One region of the Luteibacter sp. 3190 genome, then DNA from elsewhere that is predicted to be linked to it. Evidence: riboswitches for the same ligand, from Rfam matches in the RefSeq annotation. Region 1 holds a riboswitch; the other holds the start of a gene.
What was found. A riboswitch is a leader RNA that binds a small molecule or an ion and turns the genes downstream of it on or off. The one in region 1 is predicted to bind cobalamin.
Positions count from the first base shown of each region.

Region 2: linked by a shared signal. The riboswitch ahead of J2X58_RS14495 (TonB-dependent receptor) and the one ahead of J2X58_RS15505 (ribonucleoside-diphosphate reductase subunit alpha) in region 1 are both predicted to bind cobalamin.

Region 1 is NZ_JAVDUO010000003.1:598,408-604,313, forward strand. Features, by position in the region: gene J2X58_RS15505 (ribonucleoside-diphosphate reductase subunit alpha) at 1-1,936, opposite strand, end outside; cobalamin riboswitch at 2,104-2,316, opposite strand; gene J2X58_RS15510 (response regulator) at 2,479-4,413, shown strand; gene J2X58_RS15515 (SDR family oxidoreductase) at 4,467-5,375, opposite strand; gene J2X58_RS15520 (DUF2501 domain-containing protein) at 5,457-5,906, opposite strand, start outside.
Region 2 is NZ_JAVDUO010000003.1:356,476-362,381, forward strand. Features, by position in the region: gene J2X58_RS14490 (efflux RND transporter permease subunit) at 1-2,029, opposite strand, end outside; gene J2X58_RS14495 (TonB-dependent receptor) at 2,157-4,037, opposite strand; cobalamin riboswitch at 4,187-4,427, opposite strand; gene J2X58_RS14500 (TonB-dependent receptor) at 4,774-5,906, shown strand, end outside.

The DNA of each region.
Region 1 (5,906 bases):
CGATCAGCAGCGAGTTGCGCAGGCCCTTCGCCTTGATGTTCTCGCGTAGCTTCGCCCAGCGGTCGTCCTTTCCGGTCGGCGTCGCGGCCGGCCAGTAGTCGAACTGCAGCTCGCCGTTGGCGGCGCGGCTCTCGTCGAAGCCCGGGTGGGCGCCGTCGCGTTCGGCGATCTCGTTCGACATCGACAGCGCGTGGAAGTAGATCTCCTCCTGGATGCGCGTCGACAGCGCGCGTGCCTCGTCCGAATCGAACGGCAGGCGCAGCTTGAAGAAGACGTCCTGCAGGCCCATCACGCCGAGGCCGACCGGGCGCCACTTCAGGTTCGCCGTCTTCGCCGTGGCGATCGGATAGAAGTTCAGGTCGATCACGCGGTTGAGCTGGCGCACGGCGGTGCGCACGGTCGCGGCGAGCTTGTCGAAGTCGAACGCGCCGTCGACCACATGGCGGGCGAGATTCACGGAGCCGAGGTTGCACACCGCGGTCTCGTTCTCGTTGGTCACCTCGAGGATCTCGGTGCACAGGTTCGACAGGTGGATGACGTTCTTCGCCAGCGCCGTCTGGTTGCTGGTGGCGTTCGAGCGGTCCTTGAACGTCATCCAGCCGTTACCCGTCTGCGCGAGCGAGCGCAGCATGCGGGCATAGAGTTCGCGTGCCTTGATCGACTTGACGGCGAGGCCATCGGCCTCCGCCTTCTCGTAGGCGGCGTCGAAGGCCGGACCCCAGGTGTCGACGAAGTGCGGCACGATCTTGGGATCGAACAGCGACCAGTCGCCGTCGGTCTCCACGCGGCGCATGAAGAGGTCGGGCACCCAGTTGGCGAGGTTGAGGTTGTGCGTGCGGCGCGCGTCGTCGCCGGTGTTCTCGCGCAGCTCGAGGAATTCCTCGATGTCCGCGTGCCACGATTCGAGGTACACGCAGGCGGCGCCCTTGCGCTTGCCGCCCTGGTTCACCGCGGCGACGGAAGCGTCCAGCGTCTTCAGCCACGGCACGAGGCCGTTCGAATGACCGTTGGTGCCCTTGATCAGGGAACCGCGCGAACGGATGCGCGAGTAGGCGAGGCCGATGCCACCGGCGAACTTGGACAGCTGTGCGACGTCGCCGTACTTGGCGTAGATCGACTCCAGCGCGTCCTGCGGCGAATCGAGCAGGAAGCACGACGAGAGCTGCTCGTGCGCGGTGCCGGCGTTGAACAGCGTCGGCGAGCTGGCGAGGTATTCCAGCGACGACAGCATGCGGTACAGCTCGAGCGTCTCGGCCACGTCGTTGCCGCCGAGCGCGCAGGCGATGCGCATGAAGAAGTACTGCGGCGTCTCGATGACGAACCGCTTCGTCGGGTGGCGCAGCAGGTAGCGGTCGTAGACCGTGCGCAGGCCGAAGTATTCGAAGCGGCGCGAGGCGGAGGTATCGACGGCGTCGTTGAGCTTGCGCGCGTTCACCTGCACGAAATCGCGGAGGCGCTCGTTGAGGATGCCCAGCTCGAAGCCGGTCGAGATCGACTGCGAGAACGAGTGGATGTCCTGGCCCGACACTTCCTTGTCGACGAAGGCGGCGAGCAGGCGCGCGGCGAGCTGGCCGTACTCCGGCTCCTCGGCGGTGAGCGCCGCCGCGGTGCGGATCGAGAGCTGGTCGAGCTCCTGGGTGGTCGCGCCGTCGTAGAGGCCGCCGATCGTCTTCAGCGCCACGCGCATGGGGTCGACCGCGAACAGTCCGTCGGCGCTGCGCGTCACCGCGCGCACGATCTTGTTCACGTCCACGGCTTCCTGGCCGCCGTTGCGCTTGGTCACGCGCATCTGGCCCGGGTTGTGCGGGGGTGTCAGGGCAAAGGCCGGCGGCGCGTCGTTGCGGTAGCCGGCGGCCGGCGCCGTGCCGGCGGCCGTGGTCGAAGTGGTGACGGCGGCGTCGGCCGTCTCGGTGCGCTCGCGCGCGGAGGAATCCATCGTGATCGTCATTGGCGTGCCCCAGGGCCGTGTCCGGACTCCCGTTCCCTCGAACGGGTCTCGACGCGGTTCGGGCCGGGCGGAAAGGGTCGCGACGGAGCGCGCACGAAGGCGCTCCGGTCCGCGACGTGCCTCCCCGCGGAAGCCGTCACCACGAATCGGCGCCGCGCTGGGCACCGACTGTCGGCAGGTCTTCGGACTCGTGGACGAGGGCCTTCGGGCCGACCTAGCCCGTCGCTTCCCAGCCCCCGGAGGGCCAGTGCTGATGACGGGGTCGTTTCCACTTACCGCTGCGGGGCAGTTCCGGATTCGCACCGGATTCCCTTTTAAGTCCGACGGGCAGTCGCGCCTCGCCGGACACCAACGCGACACACGATATAGGCGGACCTGCGGTGGGTCAACACAAGATGTGGGGTCACCTGCTATGTCCCTGATACGCCTCGCCGTGCCTCCCTTCGCGCGATGTGAAGGTCGTCTACACAAAGTTGACCGGGGTCCGACGATAAACTGTGAACTTCTTTTTGCGGACCCATAGAGGCCCGATGCCCCCGTCGCTCGCGCTGCAGGACCACAGCCTCATCTCCCGGTCGCTCGATTCGCTTCCTTATGGATTCGTGGCGCTTTCTCCCGCCGGGGACATCCTGTACGCGAACGCGTGGGCCGCCGGCCGGATGCCCGAAGGGGGCTTCCTGTCGATGTGGAACGCCGAGGGGCGTGAACGCGTCGAAGCGGCTCTGGCCGCGCCCGATGAAGACACCGCGCGCGGCTTCCAGATCGCGACCGCGACCGGTGGCCCGTGGCGGGTCGCTTTCGAAGCCTGGAACGATCAGGCCCTCGGGCCGGTGGTGCTCGGGACCTTCCAGCCCGCGGGCGCGGTCGATGGTGGCTGGACCCAGGGCGACGGCGACATGGCACTGGGGATCACCCACGGCCAGCTCCGCCAGGCCCAGAAGATGGACGCCATCGGCAAACTGACCGGCGGCGTCGCGCACGACTTCAACAATCTGCTGCAGGTCATCAGCGGCAACCTCCAGCTGCTCGGGGCGGACATCGCCGGCAACGCGCGCGCCGAGCGCCGCGTCGCCAACGCCATGGCCGGCGTCACGCGCGGCACGAAGCTCGCCGCCCAGCTGCTCGCCTTCGGCCGACGCCAGCCGCTCGCGCCCAAGGTGGTGAACATCGGCCGTTTCGTCCGCGACATGGACGACCTGCTCCGGCGCGCGCTCGGCGAGGCCATCGAGGTGGAAACCGTGGTCGCGGGCGGCCTGTGGAACACGCTCATCGATCCGGGCAACGTGGAGAACGCGCTGCTCAACCTGGCGATCAATGCCCGCGACGCGATGGAAGGGCAGGGCAAGCTCACGATCGAGGCGGGCAACGCGCTGCTGGACGCGACCTACGCGGACGCCCATGGCGACCTGCGTCCGGGCCAGTACGTGATGATCGCGGTGACCGATACCGGCACCGGCATCCCCCCGGAGATCATCGAGCAGGTCTTCGAACCGTTCTTCACGACCAAGCCCGAAGGACGGGGCACGGGCCTCGGCCTGTCCATGGTGTACGGATTCGTCAAGCAGTCCGGCGGTCACGTGAAGATCTACAGCGAACCCGGCCACGGCACCACCGTGAAGATCTACCTGCCGCGTTCGACGCAGAGCGAGGACCGCGTCGTCGCGGTCGAGGAGGAAGGCGTGCGTGGTGGTGACGAAACCGTGCTGGTCGTGGAAGACGACGACGCCGTGCGCGAGACCGTCGTCGGCATGCTCGGCGACCTCGGCTATCGCGTGCTCAAGGCGCGCGACGCGCAGAGCGCGCTCTCGATCATCGAAAGCGGTATCGCGATCGATCTCCTGTTCACCGACGTCGTCATGCCCGGCACGCTGCGCAGTCCCGAGCTGGCGCGCAAGGCGGTCGAGCGGCAGCCCGGCATCGCCGTGCTCTTCACTTCCGGCTATACCGAGAACGCGATCGTCCACGGCGGCCGTCTCGACGAGGGCGTCGAGCTGCTGAGCAAGCCCTATACGCGCGATCAGCTGGCGCGCCGTGTCCGTCACGTGCTCGCCACGCGGCAGCGCCCGGCGGATCCCATCGCGGCGGTGGCTCCAGCGGAATCGGACCGGGTCGCGCCGCTGCGCGTGCTCGTGGTCGAGGACGACGCATTGATCCGCATGTCGATCAGCGAGATGCTCGAAAGTCGCGGGCACATCGTCTTCGAGGCCGGCGACGGCACCGAGGCCACCCGGCTGCATGCGTCGGAGACGATCGATGTCCTGCTGGCCGACGTCGGGCTTCCCGGTATCAGCGGCGTGGAACTCGCCGCGCGACTTCGGGAATCCCAACCGACGCTTCCGGTGCTCTACGCCACGGGCGATCACCTCGCCAATGGCGTCGTCCGCGACGAGCGCACGGCGATCATCGTGAAGCCGTACGGCGTCGCGGATCTCATGCAGGCGATCGACCGCATCGCGCGTCGTTAAGGCATTCTCATCGCGGTGGGAGCGTGCTCCCACCGCGGCTTAGCCGCTGTTCCTCAGGGCAACATGTGCCCGCCGGTCACGCCATACGTCTCACCCGTGATGAAGCTGGCTTCCTGGCTCGCCAGCAGCACGTAGACGGGCGCGCATTCCACCGGCTGTCCGGGCCGCTTGAGCGGCACGTTCTTGCCGAATTCGACGACTTTCTCCTGCGGCTGACCGCCACTCGGCTGCAGCGGCGTCCACACCGGACCGGGGGCGACCGCGTTCACGCGGATGCCTTTCTCGGCCGCCTGCTTCGCCAATGCCTTGGTGAAGGCCACGATGGACGCCTTGGTCTGCGCGTAGTCGAGCAGGATATCGGACGGCTCATAGGCCTGGATCGACGCGGTGTTCACGATCGCGGCACCGGGCGGCATGTGCGGCATGGCGGCCTTGGTGAGCCAGAACAGCGCGAAGACGTTGGTGCGGAACGTCGACTCGAACGACTCGCTGTCGAGCTCGTCGATCGACTTCGCGAACTGCTGGCGACCCGCCACGTTGGCGAGGATGTCGAGGCCGCCGAGCTCCTTCACGGTGGTCGCGACCAGTTCCTTGCAGAAGGCCTCGTCAGCCAGGTCGCCGGGCACGCCGATGATCGTATGACCCTCGCCGCTCAGCAGCGCGATGACCTCGTCGGCGTCCTTCTGTTCCTCCGGCAGGTAGTTGATGACGACATCCGCGCCTTCGCGCGCGAACGCGATGGCGGCGGCGCGACCGATGCCGGAATCGCCGCCGGTGACCAGCGCCTTCCGGCCCTTCAGGCGTCCGTTGCCTCGGTAACTGGTCTCGCCGTGGTCCGGCTTGGGCACCATTTCCCGCGCGAGGCCGGGTACCGGCTGCGGCTGCTTGGAGAAATCGGGCTGCGGATACTGCGTGCGCGGATCTCGCATTGCGTACGGATCGCTGGCGGCTGCTTTCGACATGAGGGAAGCCTCGGGGTCGTGGGGAGGAGGCCTTCCTGTTTACGTGCCGGGACGTCCATGTCCCGTCCACGTCGTGTCATGTCATTTGCCCATGCCGAGCATGCCCTTGCCCTGCTTGAGGACGGCGTCGCAGACCTTTCGCGTCAGCTGGGCCTTCACATCGCCCGCGCCGCCGGTGGCGCCACCCGCGCTCCCAAGGTCGAGCGTCTTGCCGCCGGACGTCCGCAGCAGGCCCTTCGCGCCATCGAGATACCCCTTGTCCTGGGTAGGCGCCGCCGCGGAGCTGCCCTCGGTGGGCTTGGGCGCACTGCGGTTCTGCACGTCGCCGGTGGGAATGCCGTCGGCACCGTCGCTCCCGGCGTGCGTGCCCAGCTTGCCGAGCAACTGGTCCTTGATGCCCGACGCGCCGCTGTCGCCGCCCAGGTAATTGTTCGTCACGCAGTACTGCAGGATGCCGGCGGCGTTGCCCTTGCTGGCCGAGGTCAGCGAGCCGCCTCCACCCATCATCCCCTTGAGGCTATCGAGTTGCCC
Region 2 (5,906 bases), 240 kb from region 1:
AGTACTGGCCGCGATTGCTGTTGCCGCCACCGCCGCCGAGGAACTGCACCGGATTCATGAAGACCTGCACATCGGAGATCTTCGCGTACTCCTTGCCCATCCGCTCGATGATCTCCTTCATCGATTCGCGCCGTTCGCCCGGCCCGCTGCCCTTGGGCTTCAGATCGACGAACATCATGCCGTTGCTGCCGACCGCGCCGCCGTTGTCGCCGCCGAGGATGGTGGTGACGTCCGCGACGGTGGCATCGGCCTGCATCATGTCGCCGACGCGCTTCAGGCGCCGCGCCATCTCGTCCGGCGAGATGTTCGCATCCGCGTTGATCTCCGCCTGCAACATGCCCGTGTCTTCCTCGGGCATGAAGTTGCCGCCGGCGGTCTTCACCACCGCGATGGCGAGCAGGACGGTGGCGATGAGCAGGAACAACGGTTGCCAGCGCATCAGGCGCCGATGGCGCATCGCCCAGTCGAGTCCGCGCTGGTAGAACGCGAGGAATCCGCGATCGAATCGCTCCAGCGCGAGCTCCCAGCGTCCGGGCTGGCGGTCGGGTCGGTCGTGCTTGAGGTAATGCGCGCAGAGCGCGGGCGTCAGCGTCAACGACACCACGGCCGAGATCAGCACCGCCGCGGCGAGCGTCACGGAGAACTCGCGCAGCAGCTTGGTGATCATGTTGTTGCCGAACAGCAGCGGCGCGAACACCGCGACGAGCGACAGCGTGATCGACACCACGGTGAAACCGATCTCGCGCACGCCTTCGAGCGCGGCGTCCATCGGCTTCGCCCCGTTCTCCATGTGGCGGACGATGTTCTCGATGACCACGATGGCGTCGTCGACCACGAAGCCGATGCAGAGCACCAGCGCCATCAGCGACATCGTGTTCAGCGTATAGCCCAGCGACCACATGATGACGAACGCACCGGCGAGCGAGAGCGGCACGCTCAGCGTCGCGATCAGCGTCGGTCCCACGCGACGCAGGAACACCATCATCACCAGCACCACCATCACGATGCTGATCAGCAGGGCCACCTTGACCTCGTGCAGCGCCGACTGCGTCGTCTGCGTCAGGTCGAAGATCGGCGTGACCTGCGCATCGGCGGGCAACAGCGAGCGGAAACGCGGCAGCGCCGCGCGGATGGCCTCGGCCGTGGCGATGGAATTGGCTTCCGGCCGCTTGCTGATCTGCATGGTCACGGAGCGTTCGCCCTGGAACCAGGCCTTCTGGTACTGGTCCTGCTGCCCGCTGTAGACCTTCGCGATGTCGGACAGCCGCACGGGGATGCCGTTGCGCACGGAGATCAGGATGTTGCCGAAGTCCGACGGGTTGCGCAGGCCGTCGTTCGCCACGACGGTCATCTGGCTGTTGCCGTCGGACAGCACGCCCTGGGGCGAGGTGACGTTTGCGGCGTGCAGGGCGTTGGACACGTCGTTGGTCGTCAGCCCCTTCGCCGACAGCGCGTTCGTGTCCAGCTCGATGCGCACCGCATGCGGCGTGCCGCCGAACACCTGCACGCGCGAAACGCCCTCGATCTGCGCCACGGACGGCGCGATCAGCGTATCGACGACATCGTAGAGCTTGTCGGGCGGCATCGTCTTCGACGTCATCGCCACGAGTAGCACCGGGATCTGGCCGGTGTCGAACTTGAAGTACTGCGGCGGCGTCGGCATGCCCGCCGGCAGGTCGGCCGCGGCGGCGTTGATCGCGGCCTGGACGTCGCGGGCCGCGGCATCCGTCGAGCGATCGAGGTTGAAGCGCACCCGCACGAACCCGGCGTTCTCCGAGCTGTTCGAGTACATCTGGTCGACGCCGGGGATCTGCCCCAGATGGCGCTCCAGGGGGGCGATGACGGTCGAGGCCATCGTCTGCGCGTTGGCGCCCGGCATCTGGACGCTGACGAACACCGCCGGCACCTCGATCGACGGCAGGGCCGCCACACCGAGGAGCATGTATGCGATGGCGCCGGCCAGCGTCAGGCCCGCCGCGAGCAGCGAGGTGCCGATGGGCCGGCGGATGAATGGTGCGAAAAAGTTCACGACACTTCCTGTGATCGCGGGAAGACACCCCGCGCCCGCGAACTTTATGACTTCATGCGCGTTTCGTCGCGTGTGCCTTTAGTGGGGCCCCTGCCGGAAGGCAGGGGTGCCCCGTTCCGGATCGGTCTCAGCGCACCGGCGAATAGCGGACCGTCAGGTAATACGTCCGCCCCAGCTGGTTGTAGTACGAGGCGGTCTCATAGCGCTTGTCGGCCACGTTGGCGACCCGACCCTGCACGCTCCACGCCGTGTCCAGGTGCCAGGTGGCGCGCAGGTCGGCCGTCGCGTAGCCGCCGAGACGGCGGGTGTTGGCCGCGTCGTCGTAGCTGTAGCCGGCCGAGTACACCGAACCGCCGACGGTGACGGGACCGAGGTCCTTATCGAGGTCGACGCGCGCGATGCGGCGCGGGCGGCGGGCGAGCAGGTTGTCCTTCTGGACGCCGTCGTCGCGGTTCTCCGGCTGCTGGAACGTCAGGTAGCCGCGCACGTGCCAGCCGTCGACATCGGCGCCGACCTGGCCCTCGAGGCCGCGGATGCGCGCCTTGCTCACGTTGATCGGGAGGAAGTTCGCGTCGAAGCCGATCAGGTCGTCCACCGTGGTCTGGTACGCGTTGACCGCCCAGTTCCACACGCCGGGACGGGCGGACAGGCCGATCTCGGCGGTCCGCGACTTCTCCGGCTTCAGGTCGACCGGCGCGCCGTACGGGTAGAACTCGTCGTTGAAGGTCGGCGCATGGAACGCCGTGCCGTACGAGGCCGTGACTTTCATGCCGTTGTCGAAGCGGAAGCCGTAAGCCGCCGAGCCGGTGGTGTGGTTGCCGAACTGCGTGTTGTGGTCGTGGCGCGCCGAGAGCTGGATCTCGTGAGGCCCGAACACGCCCTGGTAGAGGGCGAACACGCCCGTGTTGTTACGGGTGTCCTTGAGGTAATCCGTATCGCTCTTGAGCTTTTCCTGCTGGTAGTCGACGCCGACCGAGAGCGTCTGGTCCTTCGCCAGCGTGAAGTCGTTCTGCCAGGTGGCCTGGTTGCGCTTCGAATACAGATAACCCACGCGCGCCTTGTCGACACCGTAATCGACGAAGTCGAGCGTCTTGTCCGCGCCGTCGAGGTAATTGTCCGCGCGATCCTGGTTCTGGCCGAGGCTCAGCGACATGCGCCAGTCGGTCATCGCATCGAAGGCGAGCTTCGCGCCGGCCACCTGCTGCGAGCGGCGGGTGAAGTTCTGGAAGTCGCCGTCGTATTCGATGTCGCCCTTGCTGCGCAGCCAGCTGCCCGTCAACTCGGTGCCGTCGTCCCAGCGGTAGCCGCCCGAGAGCGCGCCGTTGTACGTGCGGTAGGCGTCGTGGTCGGGCTCGTCGGTGAAGCAGCCCTGGAACGCCGTGCCCGCGCCGATGCGGCAGGCATTGATGCCCGAGGTGTACTGGCCGCCGAGGCTGGCGTTGTACCAGGCGTGTTGCGTGCCGCCGGAGATCCCGACCTGTCCTGCCGTGTAACCGTGGCTGCCGCCGGTGACGGAGAGCGACGGTGTCGGCGCCTCGCCGGCCTGCCCGTGACGGGTGAAGATCTGGATGACGCCGCCGATGGCGTCGGAGCCGTAGAGCGACGAACGCGGCCCGCGGACGACCTCGATGCGGTCGATCTGGTCGACGGGCAGCTGCTCGTAGGCGGGCAGGCCCGCACCCACGGTACCGACGCGGACACCGTCGACGAGCACCAGCGTGTGCGCGGAGTTCGTGCCGCGCATGAACAGCGAGGTCTGCTGGCCGATGCCGCCGGTGTTGGCCACGTTGACCCCTGGCAGGCCCGTGAGCAGATCGCGCAGCTCGACCGGCTGCAGGCGCTCGATGTCCTCGCGCGTGATCACGGTGACCGGTGCGAGCACGTCGTCCACCGGCGTCGGCGCGCGGTTGGCGGTCACCACCACGGCATCGAGCTGATCGGGGGTGTCCGCGGCGTGCGCCATGGCGATGGACGACAGCAGGGCCGTCGCGAGCAGGGTCTTCTTCATGGAACCGTCTTCCTCCGCCGCGTGACGCGGCCATACGAAAGGTCGCGCGAGGAGGACGGGCAGCGAACGGCGAACGGGAGGCAAGACCCGGCGGCTGTCCGGATCCGCCCTCCGCGAATCGACCGAAACAGGAGCGCCCGCCAGACAAGGGGCGGGTCGCTTCATCGGGCCGGTCTCCGGACTCGCGCGTGCCAGGACTGGCCGGAACCGGTGCCTTCCCGCTTTCGCAGTGGCGCATGACCGGTTCCACGGGGCCCCTGACCGGGACCAGCCGTCGACGCTTACCGTTGCGGGGGCAGTGCCGGCCTTGCCACGAACGACGTGGCGCACCGGCTTCCCGTTTCATCCCCTGGCCGACGCCAGCGGGACACCCGAACGGCGCGGATGCTACCGCGCAGGGCCCCGAAAGTCACTGCGCCGACGGGTAGGAGCGGACCTGGCCGCGATTCACGTAAACGTTTACCGCACGATGGCAGATAACAAGCAAGCCCTTGAAAAAGCGCAAGTTGTTGTGATGAGGCTTAACATGCACTTGACCATCGCAAAATGATTCGATTACAACCGTAACAGATTGCCGTAAGGGGGCGATTTATTACGCCACGGGGAGAATGCGTCCCGGCGGCTGGATTTCCCGGGAGGGGAACAGGCTGGCGAGACGTGGTTTACGGCAATCGAGAACAACGTCCGGTCCGCGCTTTGTGACCGGCTTTTCTTGCAGTTTCCTGGGGAGACAAACATGCAACGTTCCGACTATCGCGCCGTAGCGATCCGCCGTTCCGCCCTCTGTTCAGCCCTCGCGCTCTGCTTCGCGAGCGGTGCCGTCCTGGCCCAGTCCAATGCGTCGGGTAATGTCTTCGGTCGCGTCGCGCAGCCGGAAGGTGCCGTCGTGCACCTGCAGAACCTCGATACCGGCCTCACGCGCGACGTCGGCGTCGACGCCGACGGTCGCTACCGTGCCAGCTCGCTTCCGGTCGGCCGCTACCGCGTGTCCGTCGAACGCAATGGCCAGACCGCCGAGACGCGCGACAACGTGCAGGTGAGCCTGGGCGGCGTCGACGTATCGTTCGGTGGCGCGGTCGCCAGCAGTGGCGAAGCCCAGACGCTCGAAGGCGTCCAGGTCACCGGCAACGCGCTGCCCGCCATCGACGTCTCGCAGGTCGACTCGCGCACGGTGCTGACGTCCGAGCAGCTGCAGAAGCTGCCGCTCGCCCGCGACGTGACCGCCGCGGCGCTGCTCGCGCCCGGCGTGATCTCCGGCGACAGCCGCTACGGCAACGTCGCTTCGTTCGGCGGTTCGTCGGCATCCGAGAACCAGTACTACATCAACGGCTACGCGGTCACGAACGCGCTGACGGGCCTCGGCTTCACCAGCCTGCCGTACGACGCGATCGACCAGCAGCAGATCTTCACGGGTGGTTACGGCGCCGAATACGGCCGTTCGACCGGCGGCGTGATCAACATCGTGACGAAGCGCGGCGGCAACGAATGGAAGGGCGGCGTCGGCATGTATTTCCAGCCGGCCGGCCTGCGCCAGAGCCCGCGCAACATCTATCGCAAGAACGGCACGCTCTACCAGACGCGTTCCGGCAACAAGAGCACCGATACGCAGTACACCGGCTACATCAGCGGTCCGCTCATCAAGGACAAGCTGTTCCTGTTCGCGGCGGGTGACTTCACCCGTTCGAACAGCAAGTCGACCAGCGTCATCACCGCGCCGCAGAAGACCTACCAGGAGAACAAGGCCACGAAGTGGATGGCCAAGATCGACTGGAACATCACCGACAACCACCTCCTCGAGGTGACGGGTCTCGGCGACAAGACGAACACCGAGCGCAGCATCTACAAGTACGACTACGCGACGGGCCACCG